DNA from 4 places in the Clostridium sp. SGI.024 genome. Region 3 is predicted to be linked to each of the others. Evidence: riboswitches for the same ligand, from Rfam matches in the RefSeq annotation. Region 3 holds a riboswitch; each other region holds the start of a gene.
What was found. Region 3 has a riboswitch for S-adenosylmethionine ahead of metK (methionine adenosyltransferase). Riboswitches for the same ligand answer to the same signal wherever they lie in the genome.
Positions count from the first base shown of each region.

Region 1: linked by a shared signal. The riboswitch ahead of ACQRD5_RS04495 (methionine ABC transporter ATP-binding protein) and the one ahead of metK (methionine adenosyltransferase) in region 3 are both predicted to bind S-adenosylmethionine.
Region 2: linked by a shared signal. The riboswitch ahead of metH (methionine synthase) and the one ahead of metK (methionine adenosyltransferase) in region 3 are both predicted to bind S-adenosylmethionine.
Region 4: linked by a shared signal. The riboswitch ahead of metF (methylenetetrahydrofolate reductase [NAD(P)H]) and the one ahead of metK (methionine adenosyltransferase) in region 3 are both predicted to bind S-adenosylmethionine.

Region 1 is NZ_JBNPON010000008.1:64,969-72,616, reverse strand. Features, by position in the region: gene ACQRD5_RS04505 (MetQ/NlpA family ABC transporter substrate-binding protein) at 1-467, opposite strand, end outside; gene ACQRD5_RS04500 (methionine ABC transporter permease) at 763-1,401, opposite strand; gene ACQRD5_RS04495 (methionine ABC transporter ATP-binding protein) at 1,401-2,432, opposite strand; SAM riboswitch class I at 2,522-2,664, opposite strand; gene ACQRD5_RS04490 (DUF503 domain-containing protein) at 2,746-3,033, opposite strand; gene ACQRD5_RS04485 (HD domain-containing protein) at 3,126-3,770, opposite strand; gene ACQRD5_RS04480 (hypothetical protein) at 3,852-4,139, opposite strand; gene ACQRD5_RS04475 (NPCBM/NEW2 domain-containing protein) at 4,447-7,648, opposite strand, start outside.
Region 2 is NZ_JBNPON010000052.1:18,012-25,659, forward strand. Features, by position in the region: gene ACQRD5_RS13035 (DMT family transporter) at 1-301, opposite strand, end outside; gene ACQRD5_RS13040 (DUF1450 domain-containing protein) at 386-577, opposite strand; gene ACQRD5_RS13045 (PH domain-containing protein) at 728-1,138, opposite strand; gene ACQRD5_RS13050 (acetate kinase) at 1,171-2,370, opposite strand; gene metH (methionine synthase) at 2,656-6,306, opposite strand; SAM riboswitch class I at 6,376-6,474, opposite strand; gene ACQRD5_RS13060 (hypothetical protein) at 6,618-7,574, opposite strand.
Region 3 is NZ_JBNPON010000090.1:213-7,860, reverse strand. Features, by position in the region: gene ACQRD5_RS15915 (hypothetical protein) at 1-759, opposite strand, end outside; gene recD2 (SF1B family DNA helicase RecD2) at 770-3,001, opposite strand; gene nagA (N-acetylglucosamine-6-phosphate deacetylase) at 3,153-4,283, shown strand; gene metK (methionine adenosyltransferase) at 4,321-5,496, opposite strand; SAM riboswitch class I at 5,595-5,701, opposite strand; tRNA gene ACQRD5_RS15895 (tRNA-Tyr) at 5,920-6,004, opposite strand; tRNA gene ACQRD5_RS15890 (tRNA-Thr) at 6,012-6,086, opposite strand; tRNA gene ACQRD5_RS15885 (tRNA-Val) at 6,092-6,167, opposite strand; tRNA gene ACQRD5_RS15880 (tRNA-Tyr) at 6,189-6,273, opposite strand; tRNA gene ACQRD5_RS15875 (tRNA-Thr) at 6,280-6,354, opposite strand; tRNA gene ACQRD5_RS15870 (tRNA-Tyr) at 6,374-6,458, opposite strand; gene ACQRD5_RS15865 (hypothetical protein) at 6,667-7,113, opposite strand; gene yyaC (spore protease YyaC) at 7,223-7,648, shown strand, end outside.
Region 4 is NZ_JBNPON010000002.1:57,661-65,308, reverse strand. Features, by position in the region: gene ACQRD5_RS01135 (MraY family glycosyltransferase) at 1-487, shown strand, start outside; gene ACQRD5_RS01130 (GNAT family N-acetyltransferase) at 676-1,209, shown strand; SAM riboswitch class I at 1,268-1,381, shown strand; gene metF (methylenetetrahydrofolate reductase [NAD(P)H]) at 1,456-2,349, shown strand; gene ACQRD5_RS01120 (S-ribosylhomocysteine lyase) at 2,378-2,836, shown strand; gene ACQRD5_RS01115 (complex I 24 kDa subunit family protein) at 2,977-3,450, shown strand; gene ACQRD5_RS01110 (NADH-ubiquinone oxidoreductase-F iron-sulfur binding region domain-containing protein) at 3,452-5,356, shown strand; gene ACQRD5_RS01105 (NADH-dependent [FeFe] hydrogenase, group A6) at 5,356-7,077, shown strand; gene ACQRD5_RS01100 (DUF5317 family protein) at 7,280-7,648, shown strand, end outside.

The sequences.
Region 1 (7,648 bases), on a different contig from region 3:
GCTTTTTCTAATAATCTTAAAGCTCTTGCTTCATTTGATGGATCATTTGGAACTGCAACTGTTGCACCATCCTTAAGATCTTTTAAATCTTTAATAGATTTAGAATAAGCTGCTAATGGTTCTAAGTGAATAGCTGCTGTATAAGTTAAATCTAAGCCTTTACTTTCATTAGTTTCATTTAAGTATGCTATATGTTGGAAGTAGTTAGCATCTAACTCACCTTCAGCTAAAGCTGTATTAGGTGTTACATAATCAGTGAATTCTACTACTTTAACTGTATATCCTTCTGCTTCAAGATCTGGCACTACTTGTTCTACTATTTCCTTATGAGGAACTGGGCTAACCCCAATTGTTATTGTTTTATCTTCAGCTGCTGAGCCAGTACCCTCTGCTTTATTTCCACATCCTACCAAGCCTATTGCTAAAGCTCCTACTAATAAAATTGATAAAATTGATTTTCTTTTCATATTTAAAACCCCCTTAATTTAATGTAAAATGTAGAATGTAAAATGTAGAATTATTGATGTAATTTGTTCCAAATTACTATAAAATTTCTTCAAAACTTCTTAGGAAGTTTTATCTTATTTTACATTTCATTTTACTTTTTTTATTTATATCTAAAAATTTAAAAACTTATAAACCTTAATCTATACACACTTATAATGCGTAATGCATAATTGATAATGAGTAATTTTTGTTGAAACTCTTATGAGTTTCTTAAATTAATGTAAAATCATTCTTCATTTTTCATTTTTCATTTCTCTATTGTGATAATTTTTTATATAAGTAATTTCCTAGTGATTGTAGAACTTGTACAATTATTACTAAGATTATTACTGTTACTATCATTACATCTGTTTGGTATCTTTGATAACCGTATCTTACTGCTAAGTCTCCAAGTCCACCTGCTCCTACTGTTCCTGCCATAGCTGAATATCCAATTATGCTTATTATTGTTAATGTTAATCCTGAAATTATTGATGGAACTGCTTCTTTAAGCATTACCTTAAATATTATTTGTGTATTTGATGCACCAAAGGATTTTGCTGCCTCTACTACTCCTGGATCTACTTCTTTTAAAGCTGATTCTATAATTCTTGCTACAAATGGAGCTGCTGCTATAGTAAGTGGAACTATTGCTGCTGTTGTTCCTATAGATTTTCCTACTATTAATTTTGTAAGTGGCATTATTGCTACCATTAAAATTATAAATGGGAAACCTCTTAAAATATTTATTATTGTATCTAATGTATTAAAAACAGTTTTATTAGGCTTTAAGCCTTTTGGTGCTGTAACTATTAATATAATAGCTGGAATAAATCCTAAAATTACTGAAAATAATGTTGAGAAAAATACCATTATTATGGTTTTATTAAATCCTTCAATTAATATTTCTGTCATTATTTAAGCACCTCCAATACTACACCTTTTTCTTCTAAATAAGCTATAACCTTGTCCTTATCTTTTTCATTAATATTTATTACTAAATTACCTAATATATCTTCTCTAAACTTTTCAAGCTTACCCCAAACTATTGAAAAATCTACATTTAAATCTCTTGCCATCTTTGTTATAAGTGCATTTTCTGAAGATGTACTTGGGAAGAATAACTTAATATTAATACCTGACTCTGGTAAAATATCTTCCTCTTCTTCTCCAAGGAATTTCTTTAATGATACCCCAGGTCTTAAGAATAATTCCTCTGACTTTCCTTCTGCTTTTAATATTCCACCTTCTATTAATGCAACTTTTTCACAAACTTCTTTTACTACTTCCATTTGGTGAGTTACTATTACTATAGTAATGCCTAACTCCTTATTAATTTTAGATAAAAGTGCTAATATATCCTTTGTTATCTTTGGATCTAAGGCTGATGTTGCTTCATCACATAGTAAAACTTTAGGCTCTAATGCTAAAGCTCTTGCTATTGCAACTCTTTGCTTTTGTCCTCCACTTAAGCTTGTGGGCTTTACTTTTGCTTTTTCAGAAAGTCCTACTAAATCTAAAAGTTCATTTACTCTTTCATTTATTCTTTTTCTTCTGTAGCTTCTATAGCTAATAGGTTTTTTATCCCCTAAACTATCTTTATATTCCTTATATTCTTCTTCAAATCCCCAAACCTCTAATGGTAAGGCTATATTATCAAATACAGTTTTTCTATTTAATAAATTAAAGCCTTGAAATATCATACCTAGTTTTTTTCTAAATTCTCTTAATTCATATCCCTTAAGCTCATTAACTTCTCTCCCCATAACATTTATTGAGCCATCTTCATAACTTTCAAGGCCATTTATGCATCTAAGTAAAGTAGATTTTCCTGCTCCACTATGCCCTATTATTCCATATATCGTACCTTCTTCTATAGATAAAGAAACATTTTTTATAACTTCCACATCATTAAATTTTTTAGTTAAATTTTTAATTTCAATCATTTATGTCCCTCCTAGAACTTAAATAAAAACAAAAAACGCACTGGAGAATAAATTCTCTAGTGCGTGTAAATATCACTTGTTGATTTATTCTCTCATCTATCAGCTTTAAAGCTGCAGGATTTAGCACCAAACTTAATATGAGTAATTTAGCTCAATAAAAATTAAGCCTATCACACCTATTAAAGGTTGCTGGGTTTCACAGGGCCAGTCCCTCCACCACTCTTGATAAGAAACATTTAAAAATGTTTATTAAATTTTATAGTAATACTATACATTTATTAACTTTAAATGTCAACAACTATTGCTAAAAAATTTAGAATACTATTACTTCTTTTCTTATATTAATTAATTCTGCATCAGTATTTTCTTCAACAAAATTTATTATATTTTCATATATTGAATCTAATTGTGCATTTGTAGCACAAATCCCTGATATACCAATTGTAATATAGTTATGAATATCTTGATTACCAACTTCATTTACTGAAATATTAAATTTATTTTTAAGTTTTTGAGTTATACTTCTTACTATCATCCTTTTTTCTTTTAAAGAATGAACCCATTCAGCTCTTAAGTTAATAGTCATTATTAGCACCTTCATAATTATCACCCTTTTATTTATATTATACTCTTTATATTAATATAAGTAAAAGAAGGGGAAATAATGCACAATTTTAATTAATAAATCATTACTTAAAAGTTCCATTCACTATAAAACTCCTCTAAGAAGTCTTCCATAAACTTATGTCTTTTTTCTGCTATTTCCTTTGCCGTATCTGTATTCATTAAATCTTTTAATTTTAATAGTTTTTCATAAAAATGATTTATTGTATGATTTTCTGCATTTTTAACTTCATCTAAGGATTTAAAATCCATAGGCTTTATTGATGGATCGTAAATTGGTCGATTTTTATGCCCTCCATAAGCAAAGGTTCTTGCTATTCCAATTGCACCTATAGCATCTAATCTATCTGCATCTTGAACTATTTTTCCTTCAATTGTATGTTGGGTTGAATCCACAACCCCACCTTTATAAGACATAGTTTTTATTATTTTTATTATTGCTTCCATATCATTCTTATCTACTTGTATAGATTTAAGAAATTTCTCCGTAACTGTGGTATTAATATCATTAGACTTTGAAAATTTCCAGTCATCAATATCATGTAATAGTGCTGTCATTTCAACAATAAAAGAATCTGCATTTTCTTTTTCTACTATATATTTAGCTAAGTTATATACTCTTTCTATATGAAACCAATCATGGCCACTTCCTTCTCCATATAATTTCTTTTTAACAAATTCTTTAGTCTTTTCTATCATTAAAACTTTATCCATTTCATTCTCCCTTAGTTGTAAAATATATAATTATTGTAAATTAATCTTAAAATTAAATGTATATTAAAAATTAAATACTCTTTATAACCTTTTATCTATCTTATCATTAGCATATTTACTAATTAATATTGATGCAAATATTAGTGAAGCTTGAAATAGTAAAAATTCATAAATATCATCACATAAAATAATCATGGCAGCAAAAGTTGCAATTGTCATCTGAAAATAAACTTGACCATAGTCTACTTTATTTATTGTTTTATTATTACCTTGTTTTCTTTTCTTAAGATTAAAAACAATTAATAATAAAACAATAATAATTATAAATATAGGCCCACCAATAAGTTTTATTAAAATTTCATCATCCATTTATTATCTCCTTTCAGAGGAAGATTTTCCTCAGTTCCCTTGCTAAGACCTTGCTAAGACCTTGCTAAGATAAGCTTTCACAGTAAATTAAGCTAAAGCTTCATTAAATCTTCAATGCCAATGCACTCAGTTTCTCTCCTCTATTAATAAAAAAATTATAACAATATATTTGTAATAAATCCCATTTTTATATTTAAATGCAATTTTTTCGCCTTTTGTGGAATGAAGTGGTCTAAAAATAAATAAAGAAGATTAAGAACAATGTGAAATTGAACTTAATCTTCCTAAAAATCCTTTTAAATTTTAATTATCTAAAAAACTTTTTTATTACAACAAATATAGCTGTAGCTATGCTTGCAAGGGCAACACTTATTATTGCTATTGTTGTTGGTTTTGCAGAAAATGACTCACTTATAGAATTATTTGATAAATCCTCTTCTTCTTTGCTATCAGAAGTAGAATTTTCTGTTTCATCTTTTTCTTTTTTATTATCAGTTTTATTTTCTGTTTTACTATCAGTTTTATTCTCTTTATTGCTCTCTGAAGTATTAGAAGCTGCATTGTTATCACTAATATTTTCTGAATTATTAGTAGATGATGCAATAGTTACTTCATTAGTAGCATACTCAACTGTAGATTCTGAATATACTTCATTAGTATATTCTCCATCATTTCCTGTTTTCTTTATCCAATCTACAACAGCTATAGATTTTGTTTCATTACCTGCTTTGTCTCTTACTATAAATTCAAATGCACCATTTTCAGTAAAGGTATAGCTAGGATTTCCATCATTGTTTACAACAACTTCATCATCTTGTAATCCATCTATAGTAACAGTTACAGCTTCATTTGTATTATTTATAGTACTATAATTTAAAACAACCATTGGAGGAGTTTTATCTATGCAATTTACCTCTACAGGTACAATAGTTTCATTACCATATTTATCAACAACAATAAATTCAAAGGTTCCATTTTCAGTAAATGTATAAGTATCCTTCCCATCATTATTTTTTATTGTTGAACCTTCTTCTAAAAATTCACTTATAGATACAGTAACATTCTCTTTTGTGCTTTCTAAAGTGCTATAAGTAACTTTTGGAGCTGGCTTCTCTTTAATTATCCAATTAACTTCTGCAACTACTTTAGCTTCGTTTCCAGCTTTATCTCTAACAATAAATTCAAATGATCCATTTTCACTAAAGGTATAAATAGGACTCTTATGGTTATTTACTACTTCTTCATCTTCAGCTAAGCCAACTAATGTAGCTGTTACATTACCATTAGTTGATTCAGTAACATCATACTGAACTTGTACATCTGGAGCTTCTTTATCTATCCAATGAACTTTTGCTTCTAAAGTATGTTGAACTCCGTTAGAATCTGCATATGTAAATATATGTGAACCATTTTCAGTAAATGTAAACTCTGTTTCTTCTGCTGTGAAGTTAGTAGGTAACTTTAATGTAGCAATAACATTCTCATTAGTTGTTGTCTCAGTTGAATACTCTATAATAGGCTCTGCTATATAAGTTTTAGTAGTATCTTCATAGAAGTTTAACATCCTACCACCAAAGAACTTATTATTTTCACTAGCACTATTTCCCCAAGTTTCTGTAGCTACTATCTTTAAATACTTAGCTTGTACTGAAGAAGGTAAGATAATAGATTGTAAAGTATTAGAGTTAGCTATATCAGTGAAAGAATGAACCTTCTCCCAAGTATTACCATCCATACTAGTATATATATCTCCAGATTTTAATCTTCCATTAGCAGACATTGAAGGAAGATATGTTAATTTAGAAATAAATCTAACCTTATCAAATTCTACACTATAGAATTTATCCTTATCAGAACCATTGTATAAAGTATGCCAATTAGTATTTTGATGACCATCTATTAAATTAATAGCAGCATTAGACTGATTATTATTTTGTGAAGAATATTCATAAAGCTTAACATGTCTTAATTGTAAATAAGATTGCTCATCTGTATTTTTATCTTCATAGAAAGTATATTCACTTTCTAATCCTTGAAGATAATTATCGTAAGCCTTATATCTTACTTTTACTACTTTATTTCCTGTAAATCTAGTTTCACTATTTAGTCCTGAAACATAATCCTTCCAAGTAACACCATTATCTTCACTATACTGTAAATTATTATCTGCCCCTATTAATAAATTCTCTAAATCATTTCTATATAAATTTGATGCATCTTTACCATTTTGTATATCAATTGTATATATAGTATCACTACCAACAAGGCCAACTTTTATATCATTCTCTGCAGTTATAGAATTAACTTCTTCTTCTGTTAATTGAATTGTATGATTCTCTGACTGCTTCCAAGTAGTACCACCATCAAGTGAATATTTAACCATTAAGTTTACATTTTCATAATCTTCATTTAACCTAATTTGATTTGCATATTTACCACTAAATGAGAATGATGCTAGAGCTACAGTATTTTTGCCTAATAGTGAATTAGCTACTATCTTACATACATCTGGTTGTAAACTTTGCATTCCCGTTGCATCTTTAGCACTATTTAGAGCATTAGTCTTTAATGTATTTATTTCTACTAAATTCACTTTGTCAGTTATATTTGGAATTATACGATCTAATGCTTCTACCATAGGTAATGGATAATATGTATAGGCTTTTATAATCCTTTTTGCTAGGTCTGTCCATTGTTGGCTTGTCTTATTACCTGAAGCTTTATAACTATCTATTAATCCATCATAAGAATCTAGATTTATATTTAAAGCTTGTAAAGCTTTATTATAAGCTTCTTCTCTTTCAGCACTTCCATTCTTATAAGAATTAGCAATTAAATTATAAAATAATGATTTCTTATAATTCTCATATTTATTTAAAGCACCTTGAGCTAGTACTATATAACTTGCATTATTTTTATTAAATTTATTATAGGATTTACAACCCCAGCCTAAAAGCATTCTTGCTTCTGAATTTGTATTATTTCCCCATCTAGTATATGAATTTGACCAATTACCTACATTGTTCCAAATATTCCATAATCCATTACCTTTTTCATTCTGTGTGTACACTAAATAAGCTTCATGTCCTGGTTGATATACATTTACTGCTGGAATACCATGAACTTCATTAAGATTTGCTCCAACTCCTGATATACCCCAACAAATGCCACCTTTCTCCATAACCATCCAAAGTTTGAATCTATTTTTTTCACCATATGAAGTTACACCATATTGTGTTAATTTATATTTTTTATCCCACTTTTCTCTATTCTCTGCACTATATAATTCAGGATCACCGTAACTAGGTTGAATATAATTAACAAATGAGTAACCATTTAATCTTTTAGATATATCATTAGGAAATCTATCTTCTGAATAATAACGTAGCCATTTTATTTCTTCATCATCCATTTTAGCATCCATAACATATCTAACTAATTCCATGTTATAAGTTTTAAATTCCTCTTTCCTTACAAACTTACCCTCATCATAAAGGTCCTTCATTGCT
Region 2 (7,648 bases), on a different contig from region 3:
ACATATTAGCATCTGAAAGTATTAATTTATCTATAGAGTAGTAGTTTAACACTATTCCAATAGTTCCTAATGTTGATCTTAATATTAATAACTTTTGACTATCCTTTTTACCAAAAAAACTCTCTTTATTTTTAATAATAAAAGCTAAAGCAATTATACATGAAACTAAATTTCTAAAAAATGTTTTTTGAAAAGATGGTAAATCTCCAGCTAATTTAACAAAAGCTGACATACCTGCAAATCCAAATGCAGAAAAAGTTATAAATATAATGCCCTTAACCCTATCACTTAAATTATTCATTTTATCACTCCTCACTTGTATATAATACATAGAAAACAAATAAATATCAAAAAAACCTTAGAAGCATCTCTAAGGTTTTTTTCATTATTCTTCAACTTTCTTTATAAAATCCTCTTCTGTTTCTGTTTCAATGTATTTTCCATTTGCATATCCTATTACTAAACCGTCTCTTCCACCACATTCTCCTATGCAACCAACTTCAACATTTTTACTTCCAAATTTTAATTCTAATTTATCTGTGTCTATTCCTGAACAAACTGGACATACTGTTATCATAATTTATTCTCCTTTTATATTGCTATTTTATAAGGTAATTATATTAATAGTATTAATTTTTCTCAAATCCCAATTTTATTAAATAATTCTTATTTTCTTTCATATCCTTTTATTATCTTATTTTTAGTATAAGTTTCTTAATATTTCATTTTATAAAATTAAATTTTTATCAATAGTATTTAACAAAACCTTATTTAAATTTTTAACAACAACAATATCTCCTATTTTATTGCTATATATGTCTAACTTAAAATCACATACATTTTTTCTTCGTTGAAAAGGATTTTCTTTAACTTCTATAGATTGTAAGTGCTCTTGTTTAATTAAAGTTGTAATTTTTATATTACTTCCACTACTTGCTACCAATAACTCCTTATTAACACCTAAAGATGTATTCCTATACTCTAGGTAGCCAAGAAATATATTGTATAAAATTAAGAATGATATTAAAGAAATTTTTATTAATAATAATTTATTTGGAATAAAGAAACATAAAGGAATTATAATAAATACAATTAAAATATTTGTAAAAATAAAAAAAAAAATTAGATAAAGACAAATTCAAAGAATCTATCTTTATCTAATTTTTATTTTTATTTATTATTAACTAATTTCACTGTTTCTCTAGCAATCATAAGTTCTTCATTAGTAGGTATTACAAACACCTTAATCTTTGAATCATCAGTTGATATTTCTTGAATTTTTCCTCTTACTGAATTTTTATTTTCATCTATATTAAATCCAAGGAATTCAAGTCCACTTAAGCATTCTTTTCTTGTAATTGAAGAATTTTCTCCAATACCTGCAGTAAAAACTATAGCATCTACTCCACCCATTATACCAGCGTAAGCTGCTATTTGTGCTTTTACTTTGTAATTAAATATATCTAAAGCAAGTTTAGCTCTTTCATTACCCTTTTCTGATTCTTCTAAAACATCTCTGAAATCTGATGAAACTCCTGATATTCCCAGAACCCCAGATTTTTTATTTAATAGTTCATCTACTTCATTCATAGTATAACCTTTTTCTTCTACTAGGAAGCTAATTACTGAAGGGTCTATACTTCCAGCTCTAGTACCCATCATAACTCCAGCAAGTGGAGTAAAGCCCATTGAAGTATCTATTGACTTACCTCCCTTTATAGCTGCAAGTGAGCATCCATTTCCTAAATGACAAGTTATAATCTTTAAGTCTTTGATATCTTTTTTCATAACTTCAGCAACTTTTTGAGAAACATACATATGTGATGTTCCATGGAAACCATATTTTCTTATTCCATACTTTTCATATAATTCATATGGTAAGGCACATATATACGCTTCCTTTGGCATAGTTTGATGAAATGCAGTATCAAATACAGCTACCATTGGTGTATTTGGCATAAGTTCTCTACATGCATCAATCCCTATAATATTAGGTGGGTTATGTAATGGAGCTAATGATATACAATCTCTTATAGATTCTAAAACATTTTCATCAATTATTACTGACTGAGAATACTTTTCTCCTCCATGAACAACCCTATGACCAACCGCACCAATTTCTTCCATTGATTTAATTACACCATTTTTCTCATCTATAAGTGCATTTAAAACATGTTTTATTGCAACTTTATGATCAACCATATCTTCCTGAATAATATATTTTTCTTTTCCTTCTACCTTTTGAGTCAAGATTGATCCATCTATTCCTATTCTTTCGACTAATCCTTGTACTAATGAAGTTTCTGTATCCATATCAATTAGTTGATATTTTAGAGATGAACTTCCACAATTAATAACTAAAATTTTCATTTAAACTCTCCTTTTTTATATATATTCTATTAATTATATAATACACTAAAAATTCATATATTCAAATTCATAGATTCTTCAATATTTAATGAAAATATTTAAAATTCGTAAATTTTTATAACTTCATTACAATTAGCGTAGTTTTACTATTTTTTTATATAACAATATTTAAATCTATTTGTTAATAATACTTTGATGAAATTTAATATTCTATATTTTAGTTTTTTAACATAGAAATTTTCAAAAAACTAAAATAAAGAGCTACCTAAGCAGCTCTTTATTTCATTAAACTAATATATATGGTAACCTTAATTTCAACTCATTTAAACTAGAATTATTTCTTTTTGAGTAGTCACTTAATTGATTTTCATCTATTTTGTAAACATCAAAGTATTTTGCATTCTTATTTGCAAAATATAACCCACATACTGATGATGGAGGATCTATCATATAATTTTCTGTAATACTAGCACCTGTATAATTTTCTCCATCTAAGATTCTAAATATCTTTTTTATTTCTTTTTGATCTTTTAGAGAAGGATAACCAATTGCTGGCCTAATACCAATATATTTTCCTTTAAGCACATCATCTAATTTTAAGTTTTCATTTTCAGAATATCCCCAATATTTTTTTCTAAGATCTAAATGAAGCTTTTCTGCAAATGCTTCTGCTAACCTATCACAAACAAAATTTAATAACATTGAATTATACTCATCACCATTATCTCTTAATTCATTTGCATATTCTTTAGCTTCTTTTCCACTAGTAACTAAGAATGCTCCCATGTAATCTTCTATTTTAGATTCTTTTGGTGCAATATAATCACTTAATGATAAATAAATATTATTTTCATTTTTTCTTTGTTGTCTAAACATATTAAATGTTTCAATAATATTATTCTTATCATCATATAACTCTATGTCATCAGCACATGAATTTGCTCTAAATATACCAAATACCCCTCTTGGTTTTACTATTTTATTAATTTCTAATTCATCTAATAATTTATTAGCATCATTTAATATTTTTTTAGCTTCACTACCATATTTTTCATCTTCTAGAATCTCAGGATATTTCATTTTCATGCCCCATGCAATAAAGAAAAAACTCCAATCAATAAATGGCCTAATATCATTTATTGAATAATCTTCAATATATTTAACTCCTAGAAAATTTGGTTTTTTAATTATTTCGCTATTCCAATCTAATTTTAATTTATTTTTCCTAGCTTCTTCAATAGATATATAGTCTTGCTTTGATTTATTATAATTTTCTCTTATTCTTTTATAGTCATTCTTGGTATTATCAATAAAGTCCTCTCTATTTTTTGAAACTAAAGTTTTGCAAATTTCTACTGTTTTTGAAGCATCAAATCCATAAATCACAGGTCCACTATAACTTGGATCTATTTTTAGAGCCGTATGAATCTTTGATGTTGTAGCACCACCTATAATAAGCGGTATTTTAAGTCCTCTTTTCTCCATTTCTTTTGCAACTGTTATCATTTCATTTAATGAAGGAGTAATTAATCCACTTAACCCTATTATATCTACATTTTCTTCAATTGCTCTATTAAGTATTTCTTCACATGGAACCATTACGCCAAGGTCTATTACTTCAAAGTTGTTACATGATAGTACTACGCTTACTATATTTTTACCAATATCATGTACATCGCCTTTTACAGTAGCTATTAATATTTTACCATCCTTTTTATAACTTCCTAAGACATCTTTATCTATATAAGGTGTCAAAAATGCAGTTGCTTTTTTCATTACTCTTGCTGATTTTACAACCTGTGGTAAAAACATTTTTCCATCACCAAATAATTCTCCTACTCTCTTCATTCCTTCCATCAAAGGACCTTCTATTATGTTTAAAGCCTTATCATATATATTTAACGCTTCAGATAAATCTTCCTCTATATAATCTGTAATCCCTTTAACTAAAGAATATTCTAATCTTTCTCTACAAGAAAAATTTCTCCAATTTTCATTATTTGATTTTTCTTTTATATTATCTGATTTATAATTATTGGCTGCATCTAGTAATCGTTCACTAGCATCATTTCTTTTATTAAAAATCACATCTTCTACAAGTGTTAATAAATCACTTGGTATTTCATCATATATTTGAATCATTCCAGGATTTACGATTCCCATATCCATTCCATTTTTTATTGCATGATATAGAAAAACTGAATGCATTGCTTCTCTAACCCTATTATTTCCTCTAAATGCAAAAGATAAATTACTAACTCCTCCTGATACTTTAGCTTTAGGAAGATTTTCCTTTATCCATTTAGTTGCATTTATAAAGTCCACTGCATAGTTATTATGCTCTTCAATACCTGTTGCTATTGCTAGTATATTTGGATCAAATATAATATCTTCTGGAGGAAAATTTACTTTATTAACTAATATATCATAAGCCCTTTTACAAACATTAATTTTTCTTTCGTAATTATCAGCTTGACCAATTTCATCGAAAGCCATAACAACAACTGCTGCACCAAAATCCTTAATGATATTTGCTATTTTTATAAATTCTTCTTCTCCATTTTTTAAAGAAATAGAATTTACAATGTGTTTTCCTTGAATTGACTTCAATCCTTTTTCTATTACTTCCCACCTTGATGAATCTATCATTATAGGTTTTGCTGATATATCTGGATCTGAAGCTATTAATTTCAAGAAATTTTCCATTTCAAATTCACTATCTAGAAGTCCATCATCAAAATTAACATCTATAATTTGGGCTCCATTTTCCACTTGATTTTTAGCTATTTTTAAAGCTTCTTCATAATTTTTTTCTTTGATAAGCCTAGCAAATTTTGCAGAACCTGAAATATTTGTTCTTTCTCCTATATTTATAAAATTCATTTCTTTATTTGACTTAGTTACTTCTAACCCACAGTATACACTTTCTTTAATTACTTTTTTAATTTCCCTTGGTTTATATTTTTTAGCTACTTTAGATATTTCTTTAATATGCTCAAAAGTTGTTCCACAACAACCTCCAACCATATTTAAATATCCTTCCTTTAGCATTTCTTCTATATAAGTTGCTGTTACTTTAGGCGATTCATCGTAAAAGCCAAGTTCGTTAGGTAATCCTGCATTAGGATAAACTGAAATAAATAAATCTTGTGTTTCAGCAAGTTCTTTTATAAAACTCATTAATTCTTTAGCACCAAAAGAACAATTTAATCCAATAGATATGATATAATCATTTCTCATAGAATTTGCAAAAGCTAATATATCTTGACCAGATAATATTCTTCCAGATTTATCAGCAATAGTTCCTGAAATCATAATAGGTAAGCTATTCCCTTTCTCTTTATAAACTTCATTTGCAGCAATAATTGCTGCTCGTGCATTTAATGAATCAAAAATAGTTTCGATTAGTACAATATCTATTCCCCCATCTATCAATGCATTAACTTGTTCTTTATATGCTTCTTTTAATTCATCAAAATTTACACTTCTTAAAGTTGGATCCTCTACATCAGGTGATAAAGATGCCATTTTATTTGTTGGCCCAATTGATCCAGCAACATATCTTTTTCTTCCATCTTTTAATTCAAATTCATTACATAAATCTCTAGCAATTTTTGCACTCTCATAATTCATTTTATAAACTAGCTCTTCTAAATTAAAATCACGTTGTGATATAAAATTTGAATTTAAAGTATTTGTTTCTATTATATCTGCTCCTGCTTCTAAAAATCCTCTATGTATATTTTTTATAATATCAGGATTTGTTACACTTAATAAATCATTATTTCCTTTTAAAGCAAAGGGAAAATCCTTTAATATATCTCCTCTATAATCTTTCTCATCAAGCATATAGCTTTGAATATTAGTTCCCATTGCCCCATCTATAACTAATATTCTATTTTTTAAATCATCAATTATCTTAAATTTAGAAATCATTATAATACCCCCTTAAAAATAAAAAAATCTCTTTCAAAAAGAAGAGATTAATAATTTCATAATATATTTCTCTTATTTTTCAGATTTCTCTGTTGGATTTGGCACCACACTTAAAAAGTAGGTTGCTGGGCTTCATAGGGCCAGTCCCTCCACCACTCATAATAAGATTCTTAATTTATATAATTATATATTTTTTACGAGAATAAGTCAATTTTGTTCTTTTAAATTAAATAAATAATCCATTAAATTAAAGTAATGCTAAAATACTCTCAAAAGTATTATAACTTTGAGAGTATTTTATATTTTTATTATTATCTTAATATAGATTGAGCCATTCTTCTATAAGTATGTCTTATTCCTCTTATTGCAACAGATAATGTCATAATATTTTCTGGAACTGCCATACCAAAAGTTCCACAATCCCCTATATGTTGAATATCTGCTCCTGCCATCTTAGAATTTAAAGCAATTTGTTCTATAACTGATTTACTTGAACCTTCTTGTGATGTCCCAATTGTTGTCATTGCTAATGCACCATTATCATGTATCATAGAAATTATATCTTTTGCTAAAGATAAATCAAATCCTGGAACTGTACCAGGTGCTGGTATTAATACAACATCTGCTCCTGCATCTATAAATCCTTTTATAGTTTCTTCATCGTATATATTTCCACTACCTGCCCCATGCATTTTACCAGCTATAATTAATGTATCTTCTCCTAGTATTTCCTTAGCTAATTTTATTCCATTACATATTGTCTCAGCATTAACACCTGTATTTGGATTTCCTGTTATTACAATATAATCAAACCCATATTCTTTAACTTTTTTTAGACTATATTCATTTAATGTAAAACCTTTTTCATATGTACTTCCCTCTGGTACAGGTTCTAAATTTACTCCTATTAATCTTCCAACTAATTTCTTAATATTTTTTATATAATTTTTATCATTTAAATTTCTTTTTACACTTTCTTCATATACTTGTGCTATTTTTCCTAAATCATTTAATAAAATATTTCCTCCATCTATACCAAAGATAAATGGTTTTTCAAAATCAAAAGTATTTAATGTTAACATATCTGCACCAAAACTTGAAGCTAATTCTAAATTAGATACTTCTTTAATATATGGAGTATAACTTATTATACATTCAGACATAACTGTCCTTCCTTCAGATCCCTCAATGATTTCTCTTAATTCATTTTTATTAATTGTCTCAATATCTTTTGTTGTTAATTCAAAAATTCTTTTCAAGCAAATCACTCCTTTGTCTATTGCACATGTAATATTATACATTTATACTTATCAATTGTAAAAGATTAAACTATAATATAATT
Region 3 (7,648 bases):
ACTCTTATTTTTGTTAATATAAATAGTATCTAATTCTTTTTTTGATTCTCCCTTTAGTAGTTTAATTACATTAACATCCTTTATCTTTATTTCATTAGTATAGTAATTATATACTTTCTGAATCCTTTCTTCAGTTGGAATATAAATTATTACTTTTCTCTTATTATTCTTAAACCATATTAAATAGTCATATAAAGTATATGGAATATCTTCATCAAGTTTAACCCTAGTTGTTATTATTCTAGGTTCTACAAAGACATTTCTCCTAATTAAATCACTTATTTCAAAAGCTGTTCCCATATTAACTACTCTATCTATTGAATATGATATTATTCTTTTAGCATAAATATATAAATACTCTAATCCAGTTCTAATCTCTTCCTTTGATACTATAGAATATTCACTTATATCATCAATAATACAAATATCATAATAATTTTTTACATCTTTAATATTTTTAGAATTTATAAAAACTAAATTTTCAGACCCATCTAATTCCTTATTACAAGAATACTTAAAATTTAATTTTTCTTTCTTTAATTCTACTAATATTTCTTCTTTGCATTTTTCACCATTCCATACATATAAAACCTTTTTATTTTCTTTAATTGACATCTTAATAATATTAATAAAAATTAATGCTGTATTATATGGATTGGTTATTATATTTAAAATTTTTGATTGCTTATTATACCACTTATTTATTTTAGATACACAATTATTAAACTCTTTCACGTTAATTAATATATTATCTAACATTTAACTTCTCCTACTCAGTGAATATTTCATTACTAGTAATATCTACAATTCTATTTTTTAGAGATGAATATCTGCTTACACTCTTATCATTAGTAATCATATATTGTAATGCTTTTGGAACTCCAACAACCACAACTAATTCTTTTGCTCTAGTAATTGCAGTATAAAGTAAATTTTTATTCATAAGTAAAGGTGAACCCATAAAAGCTGGAGTAATAATAACTTTAAACTCACTTCCTTGGCTTTTATGAATGGTTATGGCATAGGCTAATTCTAATTCATCTAAATATATGTAATCATAAACAACTTTTCTTTCATCATCAAAGACTACAGTTAATGTTTTTTCTTCATCATTAATGCTTTCTATAAAGCCCATATCTCCATTAAATACGCCTACTCCTTCATTATCTCCATATCCATTTATTCTAACCCACTTTAAAGAATAATTATTTTTAATTTGCATTACCTTATCCCCTTCTCTAAAGGTAACATCTTTTAAATCTTTTTCTTTTTTACCTGGAGATTTTGGATTTAATACATTTTGCAATTCATTATTTAAATTTTGTACCCCTAGTATACCTTTTCTTGTAGGCGTTAGTATTTGAATATCCCTATATTTATCCCAAGCTGTATTAAACTTTGGAAGCCTTCTATTTATTAAATCTATTATTGTCCTAAGTATTTCATTAACATCTTCCTTATTCTCAAAGAAAAAATCTCCATCTTTTCTATTTAAAATTGGCATTTCTCTATTATTAATTTTATGTGCATTAGTTACTATTAAACTTTCTTTTCCTTGTCTAAATATATCTTTTAATCTAACTACTTTTATAAATTTACTTTCAATTAAGTCTTTTAATACATTTCCTGCTCCTACAGAAGGAAGCTGATCAACATCACCAACTATAATTAATCTAGTGCCTAATTTTATTGCCTTAAGTAAACTATTCATAAGCATTATATCTATCATAGATGCTTCATCTATAATAATTACATCTGCTTCTAGCGGCTCACTTTCGCCTAGCTTATAGTAAGACTTTCCTTCATCACTAACACCCATTTCTAGTAGTCTATGTATTGTTTTAGCTTCTCTTCCAGTAGATTCACTCATTCTTTTTGCTGCTCTTCCAGTTGGAGCCCCTAGAACTACTTTCATATTGTTATTTTCATAAATTTCAATTATGGCTTTTATTATAGTTGTCTTCCCTGTACCAGGTCCTCCTGTAATTATTTCTATTCCATTATCAAAAGCCCCTACTATTGCCTCTCTTTGTGATGGTGCAAATTTTATGCTATATTTTTTTTCAAAAACTCCTATTTCAAACTCAATATCTGAATTAATACTTCTAAAATTCTCCATACTTAAAGTTATTATCCTATTAGTTACACCTAATTCACAATAATAATATGGTAATGCAAATACAGAATCTATCCCTTCTATTTTTTCAACTTTTACTTTAGAATCTAAAGATAAATTATATAAACTTTCTTCAACCATTTCAGAAGTAGCACCTAATATTTTACTTGATTCTCTTATTAATTCATCCTTTGGCATAAATGTATTACCTGAGGCAGAAAATTGGTTTAATATGTATCTAATTCCACTTTGAATTCTAAAAGGAGAATTTGGTTCAATTCCTATACTTTTTGCTATTCTATCAGCAGTTATAAATCCAATACCACTAATTTCATCTGAAAGAATATAAGGATTTTCTAATATTATTTCTTTAGCATCAGCTCCAAATTTTTTGTGGATCTTTATACACTGATTTGTACTCATCCCATGGCCTTGAAAAAACATTACTATATCCTTTAAATCCCTTTGTTCTAAATATGACTCCTTAATAATTTCAAACTTTTTTTCTCCTATTCCTTCTACTAATTTTATTTTATCTATATCTGTATCTAAAACTTCTAAAGTTTTTTCCTTAAATTTTTCTACTAGCCTTTTAGCTGTAATAGGTCCTATTCCTCTTATTATTCCTGTTGATAAATATCTTTCAATTCCTTTTGTGGAATTTGGAAGTATTTCTTCATATTCTTCTATATTAAATTGTCGTCCAAATTGCTTATGAACTACCCATTGTCCTTTTAACTTAACATGTTGACCTTCTTTTATAAAGGGAACCACTCCAACTGCACTAATTATTTCTTTTTCTATTCTTATTTTAGTTACCACATACCCAGTATCGTCACTTTTAAATACAATAGATTCAACTATTCCATTTATACAATCTTCCATGTTACCTTCTCCAAATCTAAATATTTTTATTAATTTCTATTTTTATTATATAATATATCTAAATTAATACATACTAAAGATTAATTTTTTAATTACTATTATTTTCAATATGCTATAATTAATGTATATTCAAATTTATGGAGGTGTTTATATGCTTATAAAAAACTGTAATATTATATATCTTGATAAAATAGAAAAAGGTTCTGTTTTAGTTGAAAATGGTAAGATAAAAGAAATAAATCCAACTAATGTTGATACTACTGACGTACTTGATGCTAATGGATTATATTTATCTCCTGGATTTATAGATGTTCATATTCATGGTGCTGGTGGTCATGATACTATGGATGGTACTTTTGAAGCAATTAATGAAATATCAAAAGTAATAGTAAAACATGGAACTACTGCTTTTACACCAACAACAATGACTGTTGCTGTAGAAGATATTAGAAAGTCAATGGAAGTTATAAAAGAAGCTAAGGAAAATGGAACTGATGGTGCTATCGTACTAGGTGCTCATTTAGAAGGACCTTTCATTAGTCCAAAAGCTATAGGAGCTCAAAATCCTAATTTCTTAATTGCACCAACTTTAGAAAACTATACTGCAATGGTTGGAGATGCTGAAGATGCAGTTGTATCTATCACAATTGCTCCTGAAGTTCCTGGAGCTAAAGAATTAATAAAAGAATTATCTCAAAGAGGAGTTGTTTGCTCTATAGGTCATACTAAAGCTACATATGCCGAAGCTATGGAAGGAATTAAATGTGGATGTTGCCACTCAACTCACCTTTTCAATGCTATGACACCTTTTGCTCATAGAGAACCTGGTGTTGTTGGTGCTATTTTTGATAGTGAAATAACAACTGAAACTATTTCAGATGGAATACATATATCTTACCCAGCCCTTAGAATAGCTTACAACCAAAAGACTCCTGATAAGGTTCTTTTAGTTACAGATGCTATGATGGCTTGTGGAATGTCTGATGGTATGTATGCTTTAGGTGGTCAAGATGTTGAAGTTAAAGATGGTGCTGCAAGATTATTAAGTGGAAGCTTAGCAGGTTCAATTCTTACTTTAGATAGAGCGGTTCATAATGTTTATAAAAACGTTGGACTTCCATTATATGAAGCTGTTAAAATGGCTAGCTATAATGCTGCAAGACACTGTAAAGTTGAAGATAGAAAAGGCCTTATAAAAGAAGGCTATGATGCAGATTTACTATTATTTGATGAAGATATTAACATCAAAAATGTAATAGTTGGCGGAAAAGTATTAGTATAAAAAGGAGCTGCCTAAGCAGCTCCTTAATTTATATATTTTATAAATATTTTTTTATTTCTTCTACTTTGTTTAATTGTTCCCAAGGAAGATTTAAATCAATTCTACCAAAGTGTCCATAAGCTGCAGTTTGCTTATAGATAGGTCTTCTTAAGTCTAAATCTCTAATTATAGCACCTGGTCTTAAGTCAAATATCTTCTCTACAATTGAAACTATTTCTTCTTCAGACTTCTTACCTGTTCCAAATGTTTCTATTTCAATTGATACTGGCTTAGCAACGCCAATAGCATATGCTAATTGTATTTCTAATTTATCAGCAACCCCTGCTGCAACTAAGTTCTTTGCTACCCATCTAGCTGCATATGCTGCAGATCTATCAACCTTAGTTGGATCCTTTCCTGAGAAAGCACCGCCACCATGTCTTCCATATCCACCATAAGTATCAACAATTATCTTTCTTCCTGTTAAACCACTATCTCCTTGTGGGCCACCAACAACAAATCTACCTGTTGGGTTAATAAAATACTTAGTTTTATCATCTAATAATTCAACTGGAACTACAGCTTTTATTACATGTTCCATTAGGTCTTTTCTAATTTGTTCTTGAGAAACTTCTTCGCTGTGTTGTGTTGATATAACGATTGTATCTATTCTTAATACTTTATTATCATCATACTCTACAGTAACTTGAGTTTTTCCATCTGGTCTTAAATATGCTAAAGTTCCGTTTTTTCTAACTTCTGATAATCTTCTTGATAATCTATGAGCCATAGCTATTGGTAATGGCATAAATTCTTCTGTTTCATTAGTTGCAAAACCAAACATCATACCTTGGTCTCCAGCTCCAACAGCTTCAACATTATCCTTTTCTCCCGCTTTATATTCTAAAGCTTCATTTACTCCCATAGCTATATCACCTGATTGCTCATCTATAGAAGTTAAAACTGCACATGTTTCACAGTCAAAACCATATTTGGCTCTATCATATCCTATTTCTTTAATAGTTTCTCTTACTAACTTTGGAATATCAACATAGCAATTAGTTGATATTTCTCCCATAACTAAAACCATTCCTGTAGTAACAGCAGTTTCACAGGCTACTCTTGCCATAGGGTCTTTTGCTAAGATACTATCTAAGACTGCATCTGATATTTGGTCACAAATTTTATCTGGATGTCCTTCTGTAACTGACTCTGATGTAAATAATTTTTTCATATTAATATCTCCTTTCTTTTTTTTGATATTAATTCTAAAAATTTAGCTATATAATAAAAAATCTCTTCGATAAGAAGAGATGTTAAAAATCATAACTTTTCTTATCTTGCAAAATTATATTGCTGGAATTGGCACCACACTCAAATGAATGAAGTAGGTTGCCGGGTTTCATAGGGCCCTTTCCCTCCACCTCTCTTGATAAGAACTAATATCAAATTTTACTTTTCAGATTATATCATTTTTAAAATTATTCGTCAAGAACAATACATATTATTCTGAATATTTGTTTTATAAAAATATTTCTTATTTTTCTTCTCTGTATTTATACTATAGATGCCCTTAATCTTTATTATTCATTTCAAAAAGTCGTAATAAATGAACAAACAAAAAGTCGTACTTCTTATGAAATACGACTTTTTGTTTTGGTGGGGGAGGACGGATTCGAACCATCGAAACGAAACGTAACAGATTTACAGTCTGCCCCCTTTGGCCACTCGGGAACTCCCCCTTATTTATGGAGCTGGCAATAGGAATCGAACCTACAACCTGCTGATTACAAGTCAGCTGCTCTACCGTTGAGCCATGCCAGCATATATGGTGGAAACAACAGGGATCGAACCTGTGACCCTCTGCTTGTAAGGCAGATGCTCTCCCAGCTGAGCTATGCTTCCATACACAAATCAAATTTAAAATGGTGGGGGAGGACGGATTCGAACCATCGAAACGAAACGTAACAGATTTACAGTCTGCCCCCTTTGGCCACTCGGGAACTCCCCCATTTTTTGGAGCTGGCAATAGGAATCGAACCTACAACCTGCTGATTACAAGTCAGCTGCTCTACCGTTGAGCCATGCCAGCATATTCAAATAAATTTAAATGGTGGGGGAGGACGGATTCGAACCATCGAAACGAAACGTAACAGATTTACAGTCTGCCCCCTTTGGCCACTCGGGAACTCCCCCATAAAATTTATTTTATTATTTTCAGTCATTGGATTTTACTCGCTCGACTGACAATGACTAGTATATATTTATTATTTACTAATTTCAAGTTTAATATTTATTCATTTAACTGAATTACAGTTATTTTATTCTATTTTTCTTTCATTTCCTCACATTTAATACTATTATCTTTTTTAAAATTATATTTATTATATTTTATTTATTAAATTTAGTCTAAAATAATTGAATTTATAGAATTCTCTAGTATATCTTTAAATATTTCATAATCTGATGAACTCATTCTCTTTTTAGCTAATTCTACGCCTTTTTTTATTTGTTCTTTGTTGTCTTTATCTATAAAAAAATCATTAATTTTTATTAAATCTAAAATAGATAATTTTTTCATAATTACATTCAACTTTTCTTTTCTCTCATTATCAAGATAATTAAATAAACTATTTGAAATACTTTGCTTTAATGAAACAGTTTCTACTTCAACAGAATCATTAATAAAATCTTTATTTTTATTTAAAGTATTATTTTCATTTATATCTTCACTAAAAATCTCATTACTTAATACCTCTTTACTTTTTAGAGGCTCCCAAATAAGTAAAAAATAAATAGGTATACTTGCACCTAATATAATAGTAAATATATAAATTATTACCTTTTTCATATAGTTCACCACCTTTATTTAATTACTATCCTGTTTATATTTTTTTATACATTTTATTATATTTAAATTGCTTACCACATATATTGGTATAATCAGGAGGTGAATTTTAATGAAGCATAAAGTACATTATGATGATCATAATTCCTACATGGAAATTGCTAATAAAATAAAAGAATATATAAAAGATAATACTGTAATAATTTGTGTAGGTACAGACAAATGTATTGGAGACTCTCTTGGTCCACTTGTAGGTAGTATTTTAGTGGAAAATAATTTTTTATTACCTGTCTTTGGAACACTTCAATCTCCTATTCATGCTTTAAATATTGAAGATAAATTAAATTATATTAATAAACTTCACCCTAATGCACTAATTATAGGTATAGATGCTTGCTTAGGAGAAGAAGATTCTATAGGTGAAATTCATATTCGTGATTATCCAATTCATCCTGGAAAAGGTGTAGGAAAATCCCTGCCAGAAGTTGGACAAATCTCAATAATAGGTATTGTTGATTCTAGTGACAGTGATATTTTT
Region 4 (7,648 bases), on a different contig from region 3:
TAACTGGTCAGATGGAATGGATGGACTTGCTGGTGGCTTGTCTCTTATATCATCTATCACCTTTGCAGGAGCAGCAATAATATTAAAACAAAGTGAATCTATTACTATGTCACTAATTGTTTCAGGAGTTACACTTGGATTCTTAAAGTACAATAATTATCCTGCTAAGATTTTTATGGGAGATTCAGGTGCAAACTTCTTAGGATTTATTTTAAGTATAATTGCTTTAGATGGAGCTTTTAAACAAGCAACTTTAATGAGTATATTTATACCAATATTAGCATTAGCAATACCGATATTTGATAATCTTTTTGTAATAGTAAAAAGATTTATTGATGGTAAGCCAGTATATCAAGCAGATAGAAGTCAAATTCATTACAGATTAGAATCAAAGGGATTTACGCCAAAACAAGTTGTAACATATATAAATATGGTTAGTTTAGCTTTTAGTTTAATATCAATTATTCTGTTGTTAATAAAAAGATAGGATTTAGTAGCTATGGCTAATGAAAAATTTGAAATGTAGAATTAGGGTGAAAATATTTATTAGTAATTGAAAATAAATTATATAATAATTTTAAATTTATATTTTTGATTTGGAGCTGTTTATAACAGTTCCTTATTTTATAATTTAAAGTGTAAAATATCAGAGTATTTATTTTAAGGGGGAGAATTATGTATAGGGGAAAATTAGTTAAGCTAAGAGCTTATAGGGAAGAAGATATAGAAAGAGCTGTAGAATTTATAAATGATGAAGAAACTAAAAAATTTCTAGATACCGCCATTCCTTTTCCAATTACTAAATGGCAGGAAGAAGAATGGATAAAAAGTAGGAAAAGTAATAAAGATTTCACTTATGATTTTGCAATTGAAGATTTAGAAACTGGAAAATATATTGGAGGATGCAGTATCAACCATTGTGATGTGAAAAATAGAAACTGTACCATAGGGATAATGCTTGGAGATAAAGATTACTGGGGAAGGGATTATGGTAGTGATGCTTTAAAAGTGTTAATAAAATTTATATTTGAAGAAGTAAATATGGATAAGATAAAACTTGGAGTATTTTCTTTTAATGCTAGAGCAATAGCATGTTATAAAAAAATAGGTTTTATAGAGGAAGGAATATTAAAGAAAGAATTATATAGAAATGGCAAGTATAATGATATTACACTTATGGCTTTATTTAAAGAAGATTACAAAGAATAAAATTTGAATATTTACAAAATTAAGAAAAAGACTTATAATATAAAAAAAGAATGAACAAAACTTATCAAGAGTGGTGGAGGGACTGGCCCTATGATACCCGGCAACCTACAATGTTAATTTTATTTAAATTAATTGTTTTATTTGTGTGGTGCTAATTCCTGTAAGATAAGGGTAATATATAGGCTATTTACGTACCTAAAGGTTATCCTTTAGGTACTTTTTTTAGTAATGAAAAGGGGGCAAGTTATGAATATTAATAATTTATTTAATGAAAAGAAGGTGGTTTTTTCTTTTGAAATATTTCCACCAAAGCAAGAATCAAATATAGATACTATTTATAATACTTTAGAAGAATTAAAAGGTTTAAGTCCAGATTTTATAAGTGTAACCTATGGGGCAGGTGGAAGCTTATCTAAAAATATGACTTGTGAGATATCTTCTATAATCAAAAATAAATATAAGATAGAGCCATTAGCACATTTAACTTGTATTAATTCTACTAAAGAGCAAGTAGATAAGATTTTAAATGATTTAAAAAAAGAAGGAATAGAAAATGTTTTAGCTTTAAGAGGTGATATTCCAATTGATTTTGATGGAAAAAGTGATTTTAAATATGCTAGCGATTTAATAAAGCATATTAAATTAAGAAATGACTTTAATATAGTTGGAGCTTGTTATCCTGAGGGGCATTTAGATAGCAAGTCTTATGAAGATGATTTAATAAATTTAAAGAAAAAACAAGAAGCTGGAGCAACGCATTTAATATCACAACTGTTTTTTGATAATGAGTATTTTTATAATTTCTTAGAGCAAAAAGAAAAGTATGGAATATCTATTCCAATTCAAGCTGGAATTATGCCTGTTATAAACACAAAACAAATAAAGAGAATAGTATCATTATGTGGTGCTAAAGTTCCAAATAAGTTTATAAAGATTATGAATAAATATGAATATAATCCAGAGGCATTAAGAGATGCTGGAATTGCATATGCAACTGAACAAATTATAGATTTAATATCTACTGGAGTTCAGGGTATTCATTTATATACAATGAATAACCCTTATGTGGCTAAGAAAATAAGTGAAAGCATTTCATCCATTGTTAATACTATAAATACTTTAGAAAATGAGGTAAATTAAATTTATAAATATAGTGGAGGTATATTGTATGGAAAAAGTTGAAAGTTTTGAATTAGATCATAGAATAGTTAAGGCACCTTATATAAGGAAATGTTGTTTGCTAGAAGGAAAAAATGGAGATAAGGTAACTAAGTTCGATATTAGATTTTTACAACCTAATAAAGAAGCTTTTGGAACAGCAGCTATGCATGGATTAGAGCATTTACTAGCTTATGAACTTAGAGATAAAGTTGAAGGGATTATTGATTTTTCTCCAATGGGATGTAGAACAGGTTTTTATTTAAGCATTTGGGGAGATAGAGATTCAAAGGAGATAAAAGTAGCTTTAGAAGCTGCTTTAGAAGAGGTTTTAAAGGCTACTGAAATTCCAGCTGCTAATGAAGTACAATGTGGAAATTATAGAGATTTATCTTTATTTGGAGCTAAGGAATATGCAAAAGAAGCATTAAAAAAAGGTTTTTCATTAAGTATATATGGAGAAAAATAAAAATATTTTTCATTGCATTCTAATTGTGAAATTAGAATGCATTTTTTTGTTTAACAAATACAAAATATGTGATAATATTAAATAGATAGAAAATTTAGAAAATTTTTAAAATTTCAAAAATATTTTGTGGAGATGATTTAATGGACAAGTGTAGTAAGTTCAAAGATTTAAAATCATTTATCCAAGAAGGAAACGATGATGAAAGCTCTTTAATTGCAGTTTTACATCAGGCTCAGAACCTTTATGGATATTTGGGAAGGGATGTGCAGGAATATATAGCAGAAATGCTAAATATACCAGTTTCAAAGGTTTATGGTGTAATAACTTTTTATTCATATTTTTCAACTGAGCCAAAAGGGAAATATGTTATTAGCATTTGTACTGGAACTGCTTGCTTTGTAAGAGGGGCAAATGATATATTAGAGGATTTTAGAAAAGTGTTAGGTATTAAAGAAGGGGAAACAACTGAAGATAAATTATTTACATTAGATACTTTAAGATGTGTTGGTTCCTGTGCAATTGCACCAGTAGTACTAGTTAATGATAAGGTTTACGGACACTTTACAAAGCCTCAAGTTACTGAATTAATTAATAATTTAAGGGAGCGGGGTTAATATGGAAAAAATAAGGGATTATAAAGATTTACTAAATAAAGTTAGTGAATATAAAAGTAAAATTGAAGTAAGGCAAAATCCAGAAAAGTTCAATAATGGAATAATAGAGGAGAGACATATATTAATATGTGGAGGTCCTGGATGTAAAGCTTCAAGAGCAGATAAAATAGAAGAAAAGTTTAAAGAAGAAATAGAAAGATTAGGATTGCAAGAAAAAGTAAAAGTAATAATGACAGGATGCTTTGGATTTTGTGCTAAGGGACCAGTTATAGAAATTATGCCTGATAAGGTTTTTTATATTGAAGTTAAAGATGAGGATGTTAAGGAAATAATAGAAAGTCATATACTTAATGGAGAAGTTGTTGAAAGATTATTATATGAGGATAAAGAGACCAAAGAAAGAATAAGAGTAAAAGAAGAAATACCATTTTATAAAAAGCAAGTAAAAATAGCTTTAAAAAATTGTGGAGTAATAGACCCTGAAAATATGGAAGATGCGTTAGCAGTTGGAGCTTATACAGCATTAGGAAAAGCTATAACCTCTATGACAAAAGAGGAAGTTATAAAGGAGATTACAGAATCAGGACTAAGAGGAAGAGGTGGTGGAGGATTTCCAACAGGTAGAAAGTGGGATGCTACAAGAAGAGCAGAAGGGGATATAAAGTATGTAATTTGCAACGCCGATGAAGGAGATCCAGGTGCATTTATGGATAGAGCTATATTAGAAGGAGATCCTAACTCTGTATTAGAAGCTATGGCTATTTGTGGATATGCTATAGGAGCAAGTAAGGGCTATATTTATATTAGAGCTGAATATCCTTTAGCAGTGCATAGATTAAAAGTAGCAATTGCTCAAGCTAGAGAAATTGGAGTACTTGGGGAAAATATATTAAATACTGGCTTTAATTTTGATATTGAAATTAAGTATGGTGCTGGAGCTTTTGTATGTGGTGAGGCAACAGCTTTGATACATTCCATTGAAGGTCAAAGAGGAGAGCCAACTATGAAACCACCTAGAACTTCAGAAAAAGGATTATGGCAAAAACCTACCTGCGTTAATAATGTGGAAACCTTCGCAAATATTTGTCAAATAATTAACAATGGAGCTAATTGGTATAGTAGTATAGGAGCAAAAAAATCAACAGGGACAAAAGTTTTTGCATTAGCTGGGAATATAAATAATGTAGGACTAGTTGAAGTACCAATGGGAATTCCTTTAAGAGACATAATATATGAAATAGGTGGAGGATTAACAGACAATAAAGAACTTAAAGCAGTACAAACAGGAGGTCCTTCAGGTGGATGTATTCCTATAGAATATTTAGATTTACCAATAGAATACGATACACTTACTAGCATTGGTTCTATGATGGGATCTGGTGGCATGATAGTAATGGATGAAAATAACTGTATGGTAGACATAGCCAAGTTCTATTTAGAATTTAGTGTTGATGAATCCTGTGGAAAGTGCACTCCATGTAGAATTGGTAATAAAAGAATATTAGAAATAATAGAAAAAATTACTACAGGAAAGGCTGAAGAGGAAGATTTAAATAAATTAGAAGCGCTTTGTGAAGTTGTAAAGGATGCATCTTTGTGTGGTTTAGGTGAAGCAGCTCCAAATCCTGTATTAAGTACTATTAAATTTTTTAAAGATGAATATTTAGAACATATTATAAAGAAAAAATGTAAAGCAGGAGTATGTAAACAGTTAGTAAAATATGATATTACACAGGAATGTATAGGATGTACTAAGTGCTTGAGAGCTTGTCCAGTGTTAGCAATAAAAGGAAAACTCAGAGAACATCATGTTATAGATATTAATAAGTGTATAAGATGTGGATTGTGCTTTGAAGCATGTCCTACAAAAGCCATAATTAAGACTAGCTTAGGAGGGGATAATTAATGGTTAATGCAAAGATAAATGGTATTAATATAGAGGTAGAAAAGGGTACAAGTATTTTAGATGCAGCAAAAAAGATTAATATACACTTACCAACATTATGCCATATGTATATGGTAGATGGAAAAACAAGAAATTGTAAGGGAACTTGCAGAGTATGTGTTGTTGAAATAGAAGGTAAAGATGGATTAGTACCATCCTGTGCTACAGAAGTAGGGGAAGGAATGTCTATAAAGACTAATTCATTAAAGGCTATTAGAGCAAGGAGAATTATAACTGAACTTTTACTATCAGATCATCCTATGGATTGTTTGAAATGTGAAAAAAATAACATTTGTGAGTTGCAAAATTTAGCAGCAGAACTAGGTATACATGAAAATTCTTATGAAGGGGAAAGAAATATATTTGATTTAGATATTTCTGAGGGCTTTGTAAGAGATAGAGAAAAGTGTATATTGTGTAGAAGGTGTGTAACAGCATGTAATGATTTGCAAAAGGTAAATGCTATAACAGTAGCAGATAGAGGCTTTAAAAGTAATATTTCAACATTTTGTAATGAAAGTATAGTAAATAGTAATTGTACTTATTGTGGTCAATGCATAGCTGTTTGTCCTACAGGTGCATTAAGAGAAAAGATGAATTACAAAAAGGTTTGGGAATTATTAGATGGAAATAAATATGTCATTACCCAAATAGCTCCAGCGGTAAGATATGCTTTAGCAGAAGAATTTGGAATGGATTCAGGAAAATTATCCATAGGTAAAATAGTAGCTGCATTAAAATTATTAGGCTTTAATTTAGTATTCGATACTAATTTTGCTGCTGATTTAACTATAATGGAAGAAGCAAATGAATTTTTAGAAAGATTTGAATGCGGTAAAAATTTACCTCTTATTACTAGTTGTTGTCCAGCGTGGATAAAATTTGCTGAAAATAATTATGCTGACAAAATAGAGCTTATTTCAAGTTGTAAATCACCACAACAAATGTTTGGAGCTATTGCCAAAAATTATCTACCAAATAAATTAGGACTTAATAAAGATAATATAAAAGTTGTATCAATTATGCCATGTATATCTAAAAAGCAAGAAGCTAATAGAGAAGAAATGAAAAGTGAAGATAAAATAAAAGATGTAGATATAGTAATAACTACAAGGGAACTTGCTAAGTTAATAAGAGAAGCAGGAATAGATATAGTTAATCTAGAAGATAGTGATTTTGATAATCCATTAGGAGAATCAAGTGGAGCAGGAGCCATATTTGGAGCAAGTGGTGGAGTTATGGAAGCTGCTTTAAGAACTTCTTATGAATGGATTACAGGAAATACTTTAGAAAAGGTTGACTTTGAAGATGTAAGAGGCTTAGAAGGTATTAAGGAAGCTAAGATAGAGATTAATGGTAAAGAAATAAATATAGCTGTAGTTAGCTCCCTAGGAAATGCTAAGAAGGTTATGGATGATTTAAAATCTGGAAAGTCAAAATATCAATTTATTGAAGTTATGGCTTGTCTAGGTGGCTGTATAAATGGTGGAGGACAACCTTATATAAAATCAAATAGGGAAGTGTTAAAAAGTAGAATGGATTCTATTTATATAGAGGATAGGGAAAAAACAATTAGAAAATCTCATGAAAATCCTATGATAAAAGAACTATACGATGAATATCTTATTAAACCTAATAGTGAAATAGCTCATAGTATTTTACATGTTAATTACAAAAAGTGATATTATTTATAAAAATAGGGGAATTATTCTCCTATTTTTATTTTTTTGATTTAAAAAATATATTTATTTAGCGAAAAACAAAAATAGTTATGGTAAAGAATAACAGGTGATAGTATAATTATCATATAAAATAAATATAATAAAAATCATGTATGTATACTATTAATATTTAATTAGAATAAAGTAAAAGGAAACGCTTACCATGTTGGAAACAATAATTATTTCATTAATATTTTGTAAAATAAAGAGGTTAAAAATAAAGCCATTATTTAAAACTTGGCCTATATATCCAGTTATCTTTATGGAGGTGGTTTATTTAATTGTACAAGCTAATATTTTTAGTGAAAATTATAGTTTAATTAAGTTTGCATCAATATTTAAAACTTTGTATTTATTATCATATTTACCACTGGTATTTACTTATAGGCAATATATTTCAGCTATAATAGGCTCAATATTTGTTTTAGTTGGAGGAGTATTAAATAATATAGCTATTTCTGCAAATAATGGATATATGCCTGTATTTCCAAGTCTTTCATATTTAACTGGATATGCAAAAGTTGATTCCTTT